DNA from 4 places in the Arthrobacter sp. SLBN-100 genome. Region 1 is predicted to be linked to each of the others. Evidence: riboswitches for the same ligand, from Rfam matches in the RefSeq annotation. Region 1 holds a riboswitch; each other region holds the start of a gene.
The links. Region 1 has a riboswitch for S-adenosylmethionine ahead of metX (homoserine O-acetyltransferase MetX). Riboswitches for the same ligand answer to the same signal wherever they lie in the genome.

Region 1 (4,178 bases):
CCAGGCCATCGTGTTCACAGGCGTAAGAGACGTGATCCATGCGCATGCCATCATCTTGGCACTTTGTGATCAGGCTCTCAGCTAAGGGTAGCCTTACTGGGATTTTGGCTGGTGAACCCCCACAAACCAGGGTCTGCCGAAATCTTCAGGACCATGTTCGTCACAATCCTGTCCGGCGCCGTGTTTGTGTTCCTACACTGAGCTCAGGTCATGAGTGCCAGCATCAAGCCCCGGCTCGCTGGCCGGCAACCCTCCAACCGCGGTGGGGTGCCCCGGGTGAGGACCTGGCTGTCCGGCAAGGGCCGGATGGCAAGCGCGGCCCGCGGTGCTTCGAGCATGCCGGGGGCCCCTGTCAAAGGAGCCTTGAATTGTCCAACGGATGGTCCTTCGAAACCCGCCAGATCCACGCCGGGCAAGTGCCGGACAGCGCCACCGGCGCCCGTGCCCTCCCCATCTACCAGTCCACGTCCTTTGTGTTCCCCAGCGCGGAAAGCGCTGCCAACCGCTTCGCCCTGGCCGAGCTGGCGCCCATCTACACGAGGATCGGCAACCCCACGCAGGAGGCGGTTGAGCAGCGGATCGCGAGCCTTGAAGGCGGCCTGGGCGCGCTGCTGCTCAGCTCCGGGCAGGCCGCCGAAACTTTCGCCGTCCTGAACATTGCCGAGGCGGGGGACCACATCGTCGCCAGCCCGAGCCTATACGGCGGCACCTACAACCTCTTCGCGCACACGCTGAAGAAGTTCGGTATCTCGGTCACCTTTGTGGCGGACCCGGACAACCTGGACCAGTGGCGTGACGCTGTCCAGCCCAACACCAAACTCTTCTTCGGCGAGGTAGTTTCCAACCCGCGGCAGGACGTCCTGGACATCGAAGGCGTGTCCCAGGTTGCCCATGACGCAGGGGTGCCCCTGATCGTGGACAACACCCTGTCCACCCCGTACCTGATCCGGCCGCTGGAGTGGGGAGCGGACATTGTGCTGCACTCGGCCACCAAGTACCTGGGCGGCCACGGTGCCGCCATCGCCGGCGTGATAGTGGACTCCGGAAAGTTCGATTTCGGCAAGGACCCGCAGAAGTTCCCCGGTTTCAACACCCCGGACCCCACCTACAACGGGCTGGTGTACGCCCGTGACCTCGGCGCCGACGGCGCCCTGGGCGCCAACCTGTCCTACATCCTCAAGGCCCGGGTCCAGTTGCTGCGCGACCTCGGTTCGGCCGTGTCGCCCTTCAACGCCTTCCTGATCGCCCAGGGACTGGAGACGCTAAGCCTGAGGGTGGAACGGCACGTGGCCAACGCCGTGGAAGTTGCCCAGTGGCTGGAAGCCCGTGGCGACGTCGAATCCGTCGCCTACGCCGGGCTGCCCTCGAGCCCCTGGTACGAGCGGGGCCGCAAGTACGGCCCGAAGGGTACGGGGGCCATTGTCTCGTTCAACCTGGCCGGCGGGGCCGATGCGGGCAAGCGCTTCGTTGACGCCCTGGAGCTGCACTCCCACGTGGCAAACATCGGCGACGTCCGCTCCCTGGTGATCCATCCGGCGTCGACCACGCACAGCCAGCTCTCGCCGGACCAGCAGCAAGTTGCCGGCGTGACCCCCGGGCTTGTGCGCCTTTCCGTGGGCATCGAGCACATCGATGACATCCTGGCTGACCTCGAAGCCGGTTTCAGGGCGGCCAAGGAGGCCAGCGGCGCCTGATCGAAACCCAGGCACGAACCGAAGGCACCCAAGCGCGGTGGCAAGCCGCGATGTCACAACCGGTCACACTCTTGGCGGCAGGCGGGGGCTGTTTCGTACACTCGATGCAGGTCATGAGTGCCAGTGACAGCCCCGGCTTGCTGGCCGGCAACCCTCCTACCGCGGTGGGGTGCCCCGGGTGAAGACCTGGCCTGCCGGTCAGACGACGGCGGGCAAGCGCGTAGAAGAGGTCTTGCCATGACGGTTACCGTCACCCGTACCACCGTTCCCGAGCATGGGATTGTCCGCTATGCCTCCATCGGTGGGCTGAAGCTGGAGGCCGGCGGATTCCTGCCGGATGTCACCCTGGCCTACGAGACGTGGGGCACGCTCAACGAGGACGGCAGCAACGCAGTCCTGATCGAGCACGCGCTCACCGGCAGTACCCACGTGACCAGGGGCGACAGTGATGAGCCCGGTTGGTGGGAACAGCTCGCCGGACCGGGTGCACCGGTGGACACCAACCGGTTCTTCGTCGTATCAATCAACATTGTGGGCGGCTGTTACGGCTCCACCGGGCCGTCGTCGCCCGCACCCGACGGCAAGCCCTGGGGCTCCCGTTTCCCCTTGGTGACGCTCCGGGACACTACCGAGGCGGAGGCCCGCCTGGCGGACCAGTTGGGCATCAGCAGTTGGTTTGCGGTCCTGGGCGGGTCCATGGGCGGCGCACGGGCGTTGGAATGGGCGGTGACGTATCCGGAACGGGTGCAGCGCTGCGCCGTGATTTCCGTGGGGGCTGCGAGCACCGCCGAGCAGATCGCCTTCGCGCAGGCACAGACGCTCGCCATCCGCCAGGACGCCAACTTCAACGGCGGTGACTACTACGGCGGGCCGTCCCCGGAGGATGGCCTTGCCCTGGCCCGGCGCATTGCCCATATCACGTACCGTTCGCCGCTGGAGCTGGACGGACGCTTCGGCCGGGCACCGCAGGCCCCCGAATCGCCCCTCCAAGGCGGGCAGCTCGCGGCGCGCGGCCGCTACCAGGTGGAGAGCTACCTGGACCATCAGGGCACGAAGCTGGTCCAGCGGTTCGACGCCAACAGCTACATCGCCATCACCGAGGCGCTGATGAGCCACGACATCTGCCGTGGACGCGGAGTCCTCGAACAGGCCCTGTCCCGTACCGAGGCGCGCTTCTTCGTGGCCGCCGTGGATTCGGACCGGCTCTACTTCCCGTCCCAGTCCTGGGAACTGGCCCGGGCCCTCCCCGGAGACGTGGACGTCCACCTCATCGAGGCGCCCATCGGCCACGACGGATTCCTCACCGAAATAGGCCAGCTGGGCCACCAGCTTCGGAGAAGTTTCCTGGTCTGACTGCTTCGCGGCCTGGATATTTCCTAATGAGGCGGCTTCCTAGCCGTTCATGATCTCGTTGCGGCGGGTCATGTACTCCTCCATGGCGAGCTCACCGTTGCTGTACTGCGCATCCAGTTCCGCAAGCTTGCGCGCGCGGTAGCCCTGCGGGGCCGACGGCGGCGGGGGAGTTGCCGGGGCAGCGGGCTGTTGCGGGGCTTCTTCGCGCTGTCCTGGCTGCGGCTGCCCCGGTTGTCCGTACCCTGGCTGTCCGTACCCCGGTTGTCCAAACGTCGGCTGCCCATAGGGCGGGAACTGCTGGCCCATCGGCGGGACGGGCGGGACCGGCTGAACGGGCGGCAGCGGCTCTCCCGGGAGGGGCTGGGGCCGGTCAAGCTGCCGGAATCCGCCGCCGAAGTAGTCCTGCTGGGTGAAACCGTCCCGGGGCTGTTTGCTTTGCGGGCCGTTGGAGCCGGGGTACATCCCGCCGCCCGGAAACTGGTCCGGGTAGCGCCCCGAAAAGCTCTGCTCATGGTTCCTGCGGGCCACGGACTTCCGGTACATCCGCATGGCCATCGGGATCAGGAACGACAAAACGATGATCCAGAAAAACAAGTTGCTCACGGTGCCGTGCCTCTCATTGGTGTCCTTCCAGTTTAAGCCCCCGGTTGCACGCGGACGGCGGGGAGCCCCACAAAGGCGCCGTAACGGTCCACAGCCGCCTGAACCGCCGCAGCCAAAGGAGAACCGGGAGTTTCAGCTGAGGGAGTCAGACGGATGTCCAGTTCACACCGGCCGGGAACCAGCGTGTGCCGCCACGAACCGGCCATCCGCCCGTCCAGCAGCACCACATGCATGGGCTCGCCCCGGAACGGGAAAGCCGGCGCGCCGCCTCCCAGGTAATGCCGCGTGGCGGAATAGCCCATCACGTACTCGTCGTAGCACTGGATCAGGTCTATCCGCGGCCGGGATTCCGAAGCACCGCCAACGCCGGCACCCTCAACGCCAGCACCGCCAACGCCGGCACCTGCCCCGGCGGCGTCGGGACTTCCGGTCTCGGGACTTCCAGAGGCGAAATAGAGTACGACGCCGTCGATCACCGCTTCGGCCAGGGCTTCGGGATGTGCCTCGAAAGTGAGCTGCAGGCCCTTC
Region 2 (4,178 bases), 1.9 Mb from region 1:
GACCCTGCCGGCAGAGATCGCGGACGATGTACGCGCTCAAACTGCCGGTGCCAGCAAGGCCTTCGGCTCGATCAAAGTCATGGCAAAGGTCGCGGGGCACTCCTGGCAGACTTCGCTCTTCCGTGACACCAAGAGCGGCTCATACCTCCTGCCCGTCAAAAAGGACATCAGGGATAAAGCGCGGATCAGTGAAGGCGACGAGGTGGCCGTCCAACTCTTCGTACAGGACCTCTGAGACCACGGCAACGGCTGCCGGACTTCCGGTACAGTCGCGGAGATCCAGCGAGGGGGCCGGGGCCATTTGTGTAGCTTGCGTCAGATCCAGCGAAGGAGCAGCAAGCGGCATATGGCCGCGGTGCTGGAGCGGAACCGGGACCTCGTGCCAGCCGGCGCTAAATCTGCTTGAGCGCCTGTTCCAGGTCGCCAATCAGGTCGTCCACGTCCTCGAGCCCCACGGACAGCCGCACCACACCATCGCTGAGACCGATGGCAGCGCGGCCCTCAGGTCCCATTGCCCGGTGCGTGGTGGTGGCAGGGTGGGTGATCAGGGACTTGGAATCCCCGAGGTTGTTCGAGATGTCGATGATCCGCAAGGCGTCCAGCAGTGCAAAGGCGGCTTCCTTGCCTGAGCGGCCACCCGTCGTCGCCAGTTCAAGGGTGAGCACCGTTCCGCCGGCCTTCATCTGCTTTGCGGCCAGTTCGTATTGCGGGTGCGACTTCAGCAGCGGGTACTTCACCCAGCTCACCGCCGGCTGCCGCTCCAGCCATTCCGCGATCCTCAGCGCGGAGGCGGAGGAGTGATTGACGCGCAAGGCCATGGTCTCGAGGCCCTTGGTGAGGACCCACGCGTTGAAGGGGGATAGGGAGGGGCCCGTGTGCCGCATGAGCTGCTTTACCGGGCCCTCGATGAATTCCTTGGTGCCCAGGATGGCGCCGCCCAGGACCCTGCCCTGGCCGTCGATGTGTTTGGTGCCGGAGTAGACAATGACGTCGGCGCCCAACTGGCCGCAGCGTTGCAGCAGGGGAGTGGCAAAGACATTGTCGACGACGACCGTGGCACCTGCGGCGTGGGCGAGTTCGCTCACCGCCGCAATGTCCACGATCTCCTGCATGGGATTTGACGGCGACTCGAAGAACACGGCGGTGGCGGGCTGGGACAGGGCCTCGCGCCACTGGTCCAGATCAGGGCCGTCCACGAACACAGTCTCCACGCCCCACCGCGGCAGGATCTCGTTGAGGATCACGAAGCAGGAGCCAAAGAGCGAGCGGGCTGCAACCACCCGGTCGCCTGCAGCCAGCAGGGCACCCAGGGCGGTGAAAACCGCGGACATGCCGGACGCCGTCGCAAAGCACGCCTCGGTGCCCTCGAGGAGGCGGAGCCGCTCCTGGAATGTGGCCACCGAGGGGTTGCCGTAGCGGGAGTAGACGAAGCGTTCGTCCTCGCCGGTGAAGGCCCGTTCGGCAGCGGCGGCGGATTCGTACACGAAGCCCGAGTTCAGGAACATCGCCTCGCTGGTTTCCTGGAAGTTGGTGCGGTCCAGTCCGCCGCGGACGGCCTGGGTATCGGGGCTCCAGCCCGCGGCGTCTTCGTTGAAGGTCACTTAGTTCTTTCCCAGGTTGGTAGGCAGGCCGCGGTTTTTCCAGCCGTTGACGGTGCGTTCGCCGTAACGGTCCGGCTCGCCTTCGAAGCCTTCCAGGACGTTGTAGGAGGTGAATCCTGCCTGCGTGGCGGCGATGGCGGCGGCGATGGAACGCTGGCCGGAGCGGCACAGGAAGACCAGTTCAGTTGCAGGATTCTCGGGGGCCTGCAGGCTCAAGTCCTTGATGAAATCGGGGTTGGGGATGCCGCCGGGGAAGGTCCACTGAATGAACAGCGGATCATTGTCAGTGGCCTTGGTGTCGGGGATGCCGATGTGGGCCCATTCGCCCTCGGTGCGCACGTCCACGAGGATGGCGCCCTGCTGCAGCTTGTCCCAGGCTTCCTGGGGGGTGAGGTCCCCTGCGTAGCTCATGCGTGGCCCTCGCCGTCGAATTCGAGGTCCTCGCTGGCCCCTTCCAGGTCATCAACAGCGGTGGCGACGGCGGCATCGGCGGACGCGATGGCAGCCGGCAGGACTACGGCCTGGGCCACAATGACGCTGCTGCCGTTGAAGGTTGCTGCCGGGCTGCCGTGCAGCACATAGCCCTCGGCCAAGGCGGCCGAGATCCGCTCGCAGAACGCGCGGTCATCCGCCCCGCTGATGAGGCGGTAGGACAGTTTCTCTTCAGGGGCAGGTGCGTCGGACACGACGGATCTCCTTCTCTCACGCTTGCAACTCGAATCGGTCGATATGCCGAGTATTCACCTGAGGCACCCCGCCGCGGAAGGAGGGTTGCCGACCGGCCAGTCAGGGCTTGGCGCCGGTACTCATTACTCCCCAGAAACGTAACACTTGGCGCGCGGGGCCGCACCGCCGCCGTCGTCATGTTGCGTAACTGAAGCGCCGTGAGGCAGCTTGGGGGGGCGTTACCGCGTGAATCCTGGAACGTTCGACGGCGGGAGTCGCCACGGGCGGCGAACGCGCCTGGCCTCCGCCGCTGCTATCCGCCGGTTTCTTAGGGGCCCCATCAGCGCGCCAGCACCCGCCGCACTGGAGAGCCAGCCCGGTTCGTCTTCCGCGTCATCCCCACTTGAGGAGCACCTTGGGGGCAAGTAGCGGAAACGCGAAAGGCGTGAACGCTGCCCGCCGGGGGCAGCTGTTCACGCCTTTCCATGTTCCCGCTCTTAGACCAGGCCGGGGTAGCTTGTAAGGATGTAGTCGGCGGCTGCCGGACCCTTCATGCGCAAGCCGTTGTGGCCTGCCGGCATACGGTGTTTCATGGCTGCCCAGAAGACGGACTCTTGGCCGGGCGTCTGCTGGTTGATGAAGCACCAGCTGGTATACAGGCCGTAAAGCCCGTCATCGTCGAGGCTGTGATCGTAGGCCTTATCCAAGTGGGTGGCTTCTTGGAGGAAAGTGTCGAACTGCGAATGTGCCATGACGGCGTCCCTTCGCTACGTGCGTGGTGCCGCCGTTCGGCTACAGCAGCGGGAACCTCAAAGCCCTGCACAAGGCAATGGAGTGTTGATCGAGTCTTTGGGAATCGAAACGTTCAAGGCGGCGCTAACACCTTGTCTACGCTGTAGACTTTACTCGTAGACTACAAATACAGCAAGCGTCTGGAATTACCTTCGGACACCCCTTGCTGCCGGCTCACGAACGGTAAAACACATGTCCCCGCCGAAGACTCCAGACACCGAAGGCCGCGGCCGGAAGGCCCGGCTCAGCCGCGAGCTGGTGCTGGCCAAAGCGCTCGAACTGGTGGACGCTGAAGGGCTGGATGCCTTGACAATGCGCCGCTTGGGCCAGGAGCTGGGCCGTGACCCCATGAGCCTCTACCGCTATGCGGAGAACCGGGCTGCCTTGCTTGACGGAGTGTCCGAGCTGGTCCTCAACCAGCTCGCCATCCATCCAGAGGACCCGGACTGGAAAGAGCAGCTCCGGGGCATCGCGCACAACTTGCGACTGCTCGCGCTCCAGCACCCCAATGTGGTGCCGCTGCTGGTGACAAGGCCGCTCTCCACACCGCTGGGCCTGCGTCCCCTGGGCACACTGCGTCCCCTGGAGCAGATCCTCTCCCTGCTGATCGGGGCAGGGTTTACTGCCGCAGATGCGCTGCACGTCTACCGCGCCTACTACGGTTTCCTCTATGGCCACATCCTGAACGAACTGCAGGAATACGTGGTGGATCCGGAAGAAAACGAAGCGCTGCTGCGGCTCGGCCTGCACCGGCTGCCAGCCAAGGAGTTCCCCCGGCTGAGGGCACTGGCGCCAAACCTCGCTGAGTACGAGGGTTCCGCCGAACTCGACCAGGGACTCACCATCCTGCTGTCCGGGCTTGAAGCGCAACTCTCAAAGCATCCGGCCGCCTAGCATCCGGGGAGGCACCGGCAACTACTCGAAAGAAGAGCGCCGGCGGTCCGTGGTGCGGGTGTTCCAGATGTCAGGTTTGTTCACCTTGAAGCGGCGCCCCGTGAGGGCCCGGGCTGTCAACCTGATGTAGTGGGCTTTCTCGCCCGGCTGCCACGGCTCCAGCCCCAGGCTGTCCACGGCGTCCTTGTCAGCCTGGTCCTCAATGATGCCCGTGTCCCCGCGCAC
Region 3 (4,178 bases), 3.2 Mb from region 1:
ACTCGTTCGATGAACGTGTCCGAGACGGCGTGCTCCAGGAGTTCGGCTTCGTCGTGGACCTCGTCCCAGCTGTAGCCCAGCTGCTGGACCAGGTAGGTCTCGATCAGGCGGTGGCGCCGCACCATGGACAGGGCCAGCCGAATGCCCTGGTCCGTCAGGGTGATGGCGCTGTAGGGCTGATGGTCCACCAGGCCCTGGTCCTTGAGCTTCCGGACCATCTCGGACACCGAGGAATTGGCCACCCCGAGGCGCTGGGCCAGCTGGGAGGACGTGATGGGCTTGTCCTGCCATTCGGTGAAGGAGTAGATGACCTTGACGTAGTCCTCGATGGAGGAGGAGGGCGCGCTGGTCTTCACAGCACCAAGCCTACCGGTTAACCGCCCCCGCTATGCTTTGGTGGCCCGCCAGGTAAGCGTGAGATAGGGCAGTTCCAGCTCTTCATCGAGGCTGTGGCCCAGGTGGTCGTGCAGATACCAGTCAAGGTTGGCCAGCACCTTTGCGCGGGTAGTTTCGCCGGCCCGCAGGTAGTAGCTCCGCGACTTCGTCAGTTCCACGAGATCGGTGGTGGTGACGCGGTCCTGCCAACGCGTCACGTGGCCCTCAAGGTCCCTGAACTCCGGCCCAACCTGCGGCCGGGAACCTGGCTTGTAAACGTCTCCGGCATGCATGATCCGGGAAAGCCGGTGAACCCAGGGAACCGAGGTGTCCAGCTGGTTCCAGACCAGGCCCAGCGTTCCGTGCGGACGCAGGACGCGCGCAAGTTCGGTGCTTGCCGCGGGGGCGTCACACCAGTGCCAGGCCTGGGCAACGCTCACGACGTCGAAGGCAGCCGCGGGCAGGCCGGTGTCCTCGGCGGTGGCCTGCACAGCCGTGGCCGCGGGATAGTGCGCGCGTAACTGTTCGAGCATGTCCGCAGAAGGGTCCACCGCGGTGACCGTCAGTCCCATACCAAGCAGGAGTTCGGTGAATTTGCCGGTGCCGGCACCGGCGTCCAGTGCATCGCGGGCCGCGGCGGGGACCAGCCAGCGTGCTGATTCTTCCGGATAGCCCGGGCGGACCCGCTGGTAGTGCCGGCCACCGTCCTGGAAGCTCTGGCCGAGCTCCCGGCGCCGTCCGTGATCAAGTCTGGGGCCACCCCGTACCACTTGTGGCCTCCTTCGCCTGATGCCCTTGGGTATCCTTTGAATCTACCCCAAGCGCCGCTTTAGTCGTCGAGACAGGGAGCGGCCCCGGCAGTTCCCGGAGTGTTGGGTGCCCAGTGCGGGTACGTCCGTGTGTCGTTTGCGGGAACCCAGCGCCCGGCGTCCACCACGTAGTCCCAGCCCAGCCCCTTGCTGCGCAGAGCCGCAATGCCGGCCAGGAGCCGTTCGGCGTCCTCCAGGCGGGAGCCGACGCCAAAGCTGGCACGGAGGGATCCGGAGGGCAGGCCCAGGCGCTTCAGGAGCGGGTGGGCGCAAAAGCGGCCGTCGCGCAGGCCCACGCCGTGCTCGGCGGACAGGTAGGCCGCCACCAGCCCGGCGTCGTAGCCCTCCACGGAGAAGTTGACCACTCCAATGGTGTCCGTATCCGGATTGGTGTCCTTGAAGATCTGGTGGACGGTCACACCGTCGATTTCCTGCAGGCCTTCCACCAGGAAGGAACGGATGGCGGATTCATGGGCGTGCCACTGATCCTGGTCCAGCCCGGCGATCACCTGTGTGGCGCGGGCCAGCGTGGCGGCGCCGAGGACGTTGGGTGAGCCGCCCTCATGGCGGGCCGGGCCGGTGGCCCAGCTGACGCCGTCGAGCCTTGCTTCCTTGACGGCGCCGCCGCCGGCAAGGTGCGGCGTTCCCGCGTCGAGCCAGTCCGTGCGGCCCACCAGCACGCCGGCACCGAAAGGTGCGTACAGCTTGTGGCCGGAGAAGGCGAGGTAGTCGACGTCGTCCGCTGCAATATCCACGCGGCGGTGCGGTGCAAGCTGGGCCGCGTCCACCACGATCCGTGCGCCGTGTTCGTGGGCCAGCGCGGCCAGGGAGCGGATGGGAAGGATCTCGCCGGTGACGTTCGACGCGCCGGTGACGGCGAGCAGGCTCACGCCGCCCTGCTTCAGCTCCGCCCGGATGGCTTCGATGGTGCCGGCGATGGTGTCGGCGGCAACGATGCTGCGGTGCGGGACGCCCTGCCACGGCAGCAGGTTGGCGTGGTGCTCGATGTCGAGGTAGAGGACGTCGCCGTCCGGGCGTCCGTCCGTTGCAGGCAGGCAGCCGGCCAGCAGGTTAAGCGAATCGGTGGTGTTCCGGGTGAAGATCACGGAGTCACCGGCGCGGCCGCCCACGAACTCACGGACAATGTTGCGCGCGTTTTCGTAGACTGAGGTGCTGATCTGGGACGCGTAGCCGGCGCCGCGGTGGACGCTGGCGTAGAACGGAAGGATCTCGTTCAGGTATGCCGAGACCACCGAGAGCGCAGGAGCCGAGGCGCCGTAGTCAAGGTTTGCGTAACGGACGTGGCCGCCGTGGATCAGCGGCGCCTGGATTTCGGCGCCGGTGACGGCAGCGAGCGGACGGCCGGCGGCGGCATGGCGGGCATCAAAAATGGTTCCAGGCGTGGCAGCAACAGAAGCAGCAGTGGCGTTGGGGGAGACGGTGGCAGTTGTCACAGAGACCTCACTTCGAAAAAGGACTCCCTCTGCCGGGAATCCGCGCTTGCCGCATCCGTTCCGGACCGGCCTGGTCGTCACCCGGGGCACCCCACCGCGGTTGGAGGGTTGCCGGCCAGCAAACCGGGGTTTAGCGCTGGCACTCGTGACCTGGTTAAGAGCGTAAGACATGGCGCAGGAAGGTTTGAAGCCGGCATGAATGTTAAGCGCTTTGTTACGCCGCGGCTGAAAAGGGCCTTTTTGCCGAACAAACGACGGCAGGTGCCTCCTTGTGGGGGCACCCGCCGCTGTTTGTTCGGTGGAACTGGTTTAAAGGAGGTCGTCCAGGTCCGGATTCAACCTGCGGAGCACCTCGGAGTGCAGGATGGAGTTGGTGGCCAGCGCATTGCCGCCAAAGGGCCCGTCCTCGCCTTCCAAGGACGTGAAGCGCCCTCCTGCTTCCACCACGATCGGCACCAGGGCAGCCATGTCATAAAGGTTCAGTTCAGGTTCGCAGGCGATGTCCACTGAGCCTTCGGCCACCATGCAGTAGGACCAGAAGTCGCCGTACGCCCGGGTCCGCCACACGTCCTCGGTGAGGCCCAGAAAGTTGTCAAGATTGCCGCGTTCCTTCCAGCCGCCCAGGCTGGAATAGGAAAGGGAGGCGTCGGAGAGCTTGGAGACGTTGGACACCCGCAGCCGCGTGGCCGCGGCGAGGGAACGGCCCATGTAGGCCCCCATGCCCTTGGCCGCCCACCAGCGCTTGCCCAGGGCGGGTGCACTGACCACACCCACCACCGGCTCGCCTTCGTCCACCAGCGCGATCAGGGTGGCCCAGACCGGGACGCCGCGGACAAAGTTCTTGGTGCCGTCGATGGGATCGATAATCCAGCGCCGCGACCCGTGGCCGGTACTGCCGAACTCCTCGCCCAGCACGGCGTCGCGCGGGCGGGAACGGGAAAGCTGGCCGCGAATGGCTTCTTCGGCAGCCTTGTCCGCGTCGGTAACCGGCGTCAGGTCAGGCTTGGTCTCCACCTGGAGGTCCAGGGCCTTGAAGCGGCCCATGGTCTGGTCATCCACCGAGTCGGCCAGGACATGGGCCAGGCGCAGGTCATCGTTGTAGCTTGAAGCGGGTTGGATCATGGTTCCAAACTACCGTCTGCGCGCGGTTCTGCTGGGAGATCGGCGTTGTCAGTTGACGCTGCCAAGCTCCTTGGTCTCCTGGGCCTCCATCCGGGGGTCGGTGCCGAGGAGCCGCCGCAGGGAGGCCAGCCGGGCTTCTCCGGTGGCTCCGGCATGCCCGCCGGACACCCAGGCGTCCAGGCCGCAGTTCACGGCGTTAGTGGTGTGCTTGCAGCCCCGCTCGCAGTCTTCAATGCCGGGGGAGAGGTCCGGGAAGGACCGCAGGATCCGGTCCGGGTCCACGTGGGCCAGGCCGAATGAGCGGATGCCGGGGGTGTCGATGATCCAGCTGCCTGCCGGTGCATCCGCAAGCCTCAGCGCCAGGGCGGACGACGACGTGTGGCGGCCCCGGCCCGTCACCGCGTTAACCCCGCCGGTG
Region 4 (4,178 bases), 900 kb from region 1:
TAGTCAACGCGGCCGCCCAGCAGGTCGGTCGCTTTGCCTTTTCCTTCGTCGCCCCACTGGGCTCCTACGATCACAATTGCTGGCATGGGATCCTCCCCCATTCGTTCGGGCTGCCGGGCCCGGCCACAAACGTGGCGGCCCTGTACAGCGCCGTTCATGAGAATGCCCCGAATCGACCGGCCTTCGCTGGTCCGCGGGGCAGCACAGCGATGCAAGAGTTCCGGGGCCCTTACCACCCAAGTTTAGCCGATAGGGGACTTCGTCCACCCGTTGGCCCGCCGCGGCCCGTCTTGCGGAGTAAAAGGACTCCAGGGCCGCGGCGGACGGCAACGCCTGCTACTCGCCGTCGGCCTCCTCGCCCGGGCGGGAGGTCTGGGTGGCGAGGCTGTCCCAGAAGGAGGTGTCGGCGTCGGCAATTGACCCGTCGGCAATGGCTGCGGCCGTGGCGGTCAGCGTGGTCACCGTCTGCTTGATCAGGTACCCGTTGCTGCGCAGGCCCAGGGCGTACCCGTCCAGGTAGTGGTCTGACATGCCGCGCATTTCAAACAGCAGGGTTGCGATGCCGTATTCGACCGCGATGCCGTTGCGGCTGATGGTTTCGGCACTGCCGCCCACGTACTTGCCAAGGTGGCCCCAGCCGGTGGAGTCGACGTTGCGGAACACCACAGCGCCCAGCTGCTTGGACTTCTCCACAACGGCCGGGTCGGCGTTGGGGGTGGTGGGGTACAGGATTGAGCCGGATACAAGCTCTCCATCACGTTGGCTGCGGGTGCCCTGGTGGTGCAGGTCGATCATGTAGTCGATCCGGTACTTGCGCATCACGTTGTTGTGCAGCGCCTGGGTTTCCGGCTGGATTTTCTCCACATGGTCACGGTTGAGGTCCACCTCTTCAGCGTTGTAGCGGGTCATGTTGCGCTCACCCTTGGCCTGGTAGCCGTCCAGGGAGAAGTTCACATCACCCATGGCACCGTCTGCGTTCAGCATGGGAACGATGAGGATGTTCGCGCCGTCAAGGACGCCCCCTGACTTGCCGGTGCCGAGGTGCTTGACGAATTCCAAGGCGCCTTCGGTAGTGAGCTGTTCATTGCCGTGCTGCTGCGTCAGGTAAAGGATGGTGGGTTTGGCCGGATCGGAGATGTACTTGACCAGGTGGATGTCGCGGCCCTTCACCGTCTGCCCGATGACCTCCAGCTCCATCGCCGGCTGGCGGGCGTCCTGGTCTTTGAGGAACGAAACCATCTGGTCATAAGTGGCCAGCTTCGAGGTGGTGATCTGGCCGTTCCCGTCGTAATTGGGGCCTTCGCCTACGGCCATCGCCGGTGCGGGTGCTGTCACTGCTGCCACTGCCAGGGCTCCGGAAACGGCCAGGGTCCTGAAAGTTGCCAGGGTTTTTCTCACGGTGCGTTACCTCTTTCGAGTGCATTGGGTGCGTCCAGTCCGCCATGTCCCCCATTGCGGCCTGTGACAAGAGCCAACCAAGCTAAACGAAACCTGTCAATGCATATAACAGGAGTGCGTATCCAGTTATTACGGTCCGGAAAGTACGTCCGCCTCCCCTGACGTGCGAAACAATCCGGACCGGATTTGCTCCCGGGAAGTCTTTGGAATTAAGTGAGAGTGAACCATCCGGAGCGGCCGAGAGACCTGGATCGTTGACGCCGCAGCAACCCCGCTGATTTGCAGCTACCACCTGCCTGCGAAGGTGCTACTGCCAGGACCGATGGAAAGGAATTCCAGTGTCCCTCAATACAGACCACATCCGCGTCACCCATGCAGGATCTTTGCCCCGCACACCTGAGCTGATTGCCGCCAACGCCGCCAAGGAGCAGGAGGGCATCACCACTGGATTCCTTGACCTGCTGGAAGCCTCAGTGGCGGACGTGGTGCAGCGCCAGAAGGACTTGGGCATCGATATCGCCAACGACGGCGAATATGGGCACACGATGTCCAGTTCCGTTGACTACGGGGCTTGGTGGAACTACTCCTTCGCCCGGCTTGGCGGCCTCGAAGCGACGGACGTGGACCGTTGGGCTGATACCCAGGTGCGCCGGTCCTCCCCCGGGAACATTGTCCTGACCTCCTTCCCGGACCGTCGTGACCGGCAGAAGTTCAACGATGCCTACAATGACCCGTCCGCCGGCATCCTGGCTCACCGCAAGAGCGTTTCCCAGCCCAAGATCGCAGGGCCCCTCACCTACACCGGGCACGACCTGGTAGCCTCCGACGTCAAGAACCTGAAGAGCGGGCTGGCCGCCGCAGGGCTGTCCGAGGGCTTTGTGGCCTCGCTCTCCCCCGGGTCCTGCGCACGGGTTGCCAATGAGTACTACAAGACCGACGAGGAACTGCTGTACGCATGCGCCGACGCCATGCGTGAGGAATACAAGGCTATTATCGATGCCGGACTCACGGTCCAGCTCGATGATCCGTCACTTGCCGAAAGCTGGGACCAGATCAACCCTGAGCCTGCTCTTGGTGACTACCTGAAGTTCATCCAGCTGCGGGTGGAGGCCACCAACTGGGCGCTGCGTGACCTCCCGCAGGAGCAGATCCGGCTGCACGTGTGCTGGGGCTCCTGGCACGGACCGCACACCACGGACATTCCCTTCGCGGACATCCTCGGATCAGTGCTGCAGGTCAACGCCGGCGGCTACTCCTTCGAGGCCGCCAACGTCCGTCACGAACACGAGTGGCGGGTCTGGGAGGACACCAAGCTCCCCGAGGGCAAGGTCATCATTCCCGGCGTCGTTTCGCACGCCACCAACGTGGTGGAGCACCCCGACCTGGTGGCAGACCGGATTGTCCGCTTCGCGGAGGTGGTGGGCCGGGAGAACATCATCGCGTCCACCGACTGCGGCCTGGGCGGCAGGGTGCACCCGCAGATCGCTTTCGCCAAGCTGGAAGCATTGGGCGAGGGTGCGCGCCGGGCCACCAAGCGCCTCTGGTAGCCGGCAACAGCACACCGGACCCGCCGGTTCCGTGCCCCGCTTGGATCGGGTGCGCGGGACCGGCGTTTCGTTTTGCGCGGCTTGCTAAACTGGTAAAGGCCGACCAGGAATCGGTCCGCCCCATTTCAACCACCTCGGATCTGTTGCGCCATCGTGCGCCCATTTTCGCGGTGGCAGCAACACCAATCCCCGCAGGAGACCCAGCCCTACATGACAGCCCTGGCACCCGAATCTTTCCATGAGCAGCTTCTGAACCGCCGCTACGAACCCAATGTTGCAGCCGTCAACGAACTGTGCGATTCCCTGCAGGAGGCCAAGCCCGGCACGGCAGTGCCCTACGTAGACCCCATGCACGACGTCGACGAGTGCCGGATCATCAGCCTGTACTCGAACATCGGCGAGGCCGATAAGTCCGGTTTCATCACGGCCGGGGACCACGACGCCGCCACCCGGATGCTCGGAATCCAGTGGAAGCTGGGGCTTCGCCCGGAGTACGTGATGCCCTGGAACGTCCACCCCTGGCACATCCCCGGGGAGCCGAACGGGAAGTTCACCCCGGACCAGGTGTCCGCCGGCCTGAAGCCGCTGCTTAAGTTCCTGGCCCTGGTCCCCCGGGCTTCCGTGATCGTAGCGCACGGCACGGAAGCCAACCGCCTGGCGAACCTGCTGCTGAAGACCGAAGTTCCGCTGCTCTGGCGCCGCGGCCTGAAGACCTACAAGGTGCGCTCCCTCAGCGGCCGCGCCTTCGCAGGTTCGCCCGCCCGCCAGGAGGAATACCTCGAGGCCATGCGCGTGGCTTACGCCGACGCCATGGCACGCACCGGGCTCCAGAAGGCATAGCCATACGCTGGTTGAGCTCGCCGAAATCAGGTTTCGACAGGCTCAACCACCGCTTAGGGAACGACGGCGGGCGGTCACCTTTTCGAAAGGCGACCGCCCGCCGTCGCACTTTAACCCAAGGCGGGGTCACTTTCAGCCCAATCCGGCGGCCGGAGAGGGCGGAAAGTGACCCCGCGTTGCTGTTTACTGACCTTCGATGGCTGCTTTGGCTGCCGGGTCGGAGTCGTTCAGGAACTTCTCGATCCGCTCCGGCTCCTCGGCCTCGCCGATGGCTGCGGATGCCCGGCCCAGGGAGTACAGCGCCCGCAGGAAGCCGCGGTTGGGCTCGTGCTCCCAAGGGATCGGGCCGACGCCACGCCAGCCGTTGCGGCGCAGCGAGTCCAGTCCCCGGTG

Region 2: linked by a shared signal. The riboswitch ahead of FBY31_RS12030 (DUF1737 domain-containing protein) and the one ahead of metX (homoserine O-acetyltransferase MetX) in region 1 are both predicted to bind S-adenosylmethionine.
Region 3: linked by a shared signal. The riboswitch ahead of FBY31_RS05915 (aminotransferase class V-fold PLP-dependent enzyme) and the one ahead of metX (homoserine O-acetyltransferase MetX) in region 1 are both predicted to bind S-adenosylmethionine.
Region 4: linked by a shared signal. The riboswitch ahead of FBY31_RS16615 (cobalamin-independent methionine synthase II family protein) and the one ahead of metX (homoserine O-acetyltransferase MetX) in region 1 are both predicted to bind S-adenosylmethionine.

What each region holds. Positions count from the first base shown of each region.
Region 1 is NZ_VFMY01000001.1:4,487,085-4,491,262, forward strand. It holds gene FBY31_RS20585 (VOC family protein) at 1-46, opposite strand, end outside; SAM riboswitch class IV at 207-322, shown strand; gene FBY31_RS20590 (bifunctional o-acetylhomoserine/o-acetylserine sulfhydrylase) at 369-1,694, shown strand; SAM riboswitch class IV at 1,804-1,919, shown strand; gene metX (homoserine O-acetyltransferase MetX) at 1,932-3,047, shown strand; gene FBY31_RS20600 (hypothetical protein) at 3,087-3,650, opposite strand; gene FBY31_RS20605 (winged helix DNA-binding domain-containing protein) at 3,683-4,178, opposite strand, start outside.
Region 2 is NZ_VFMY01000001.1:2,576,810-2,580,987, reverse strand. It holds gene FBY31_RS12045 (DUF1905 domain-containing protein) at 1-235, shown strand, start outside; gene FBY31_RS12040 (O-succinylhomoserine sulfhydrylase) at 393-1,601, opposite strand; gene FBY31_RS12035 (rhodanese-like domain-containing protein) at 1,602-2,012, opposite strand; gene FBY31_RS12030 (DUF1737 domain-containing protein) at 2,009-2,287, opposite strand; SAM riboswitch class IV at 2,301-2,415, opposite strand; gene FBY31_RS12025 (hypothetical protein) at 2,765-3,019, opposite strand; gene FBY31_RS12020 (TetR/AcrR family transcriptional regulator C-terminal domain-containing protein) at 3,252-3,953, shown strand; gene FBY31_RS12015 (pyridoxamine 5'-phosphate oxidase family protein) at 3,975-4,178, opposite strand, start outside.
Region 3 is NZ_VFMY01000001.1:1,272,606-1,276,783, reverse strand. It holds gene FBY31_RS05925 (metal-dependent transcriptional regulator) at 1-356, opposite strand, end outside; gene FBY31_RS05920 (class I SAM-dependent methyltransferase) at 387-1,145, opposite strand; gene FBY31_RS05915 (aminotransferase class V-fold PLP-dependent enzyme) at 1,205-2,638, opposite strand; SAM riboswitch class IV at 2,676-2,789, opposite strand; gene hisN (histidinol-phosphatase) at 2,948-3,760, opposite strand; gene rsgA (ribosome small subunit-dependent GTPase A) at 3,809-4,178, opposite strand, start outside.
Region 4 is NZ_VFMY01000001.1:3,589,392-3,593,569, reverse strand. It holds gene FBY31_RS16625 (adenylosuccinate synthase) at 1-86, opposite strand, end outside; gene FBY31_RS16620 (M14 family zinc carboxypeptidase) at 337-1,398, opposite strand; SAM riboswitch class I at 1,620-1,727, shown strand; gene FBY31_RS16615 (cobalamin-independent methionine synthase II family protein) at 1,737-2,945, shown strand; gene FBY31_RS16610 (uracil-DNA glycosylase) at 3,156-3,785, shown strand; gene FBY31_RS16605 (DUF3151 domain-containing protein) at 3,969-4,178, opposite strand, start outside.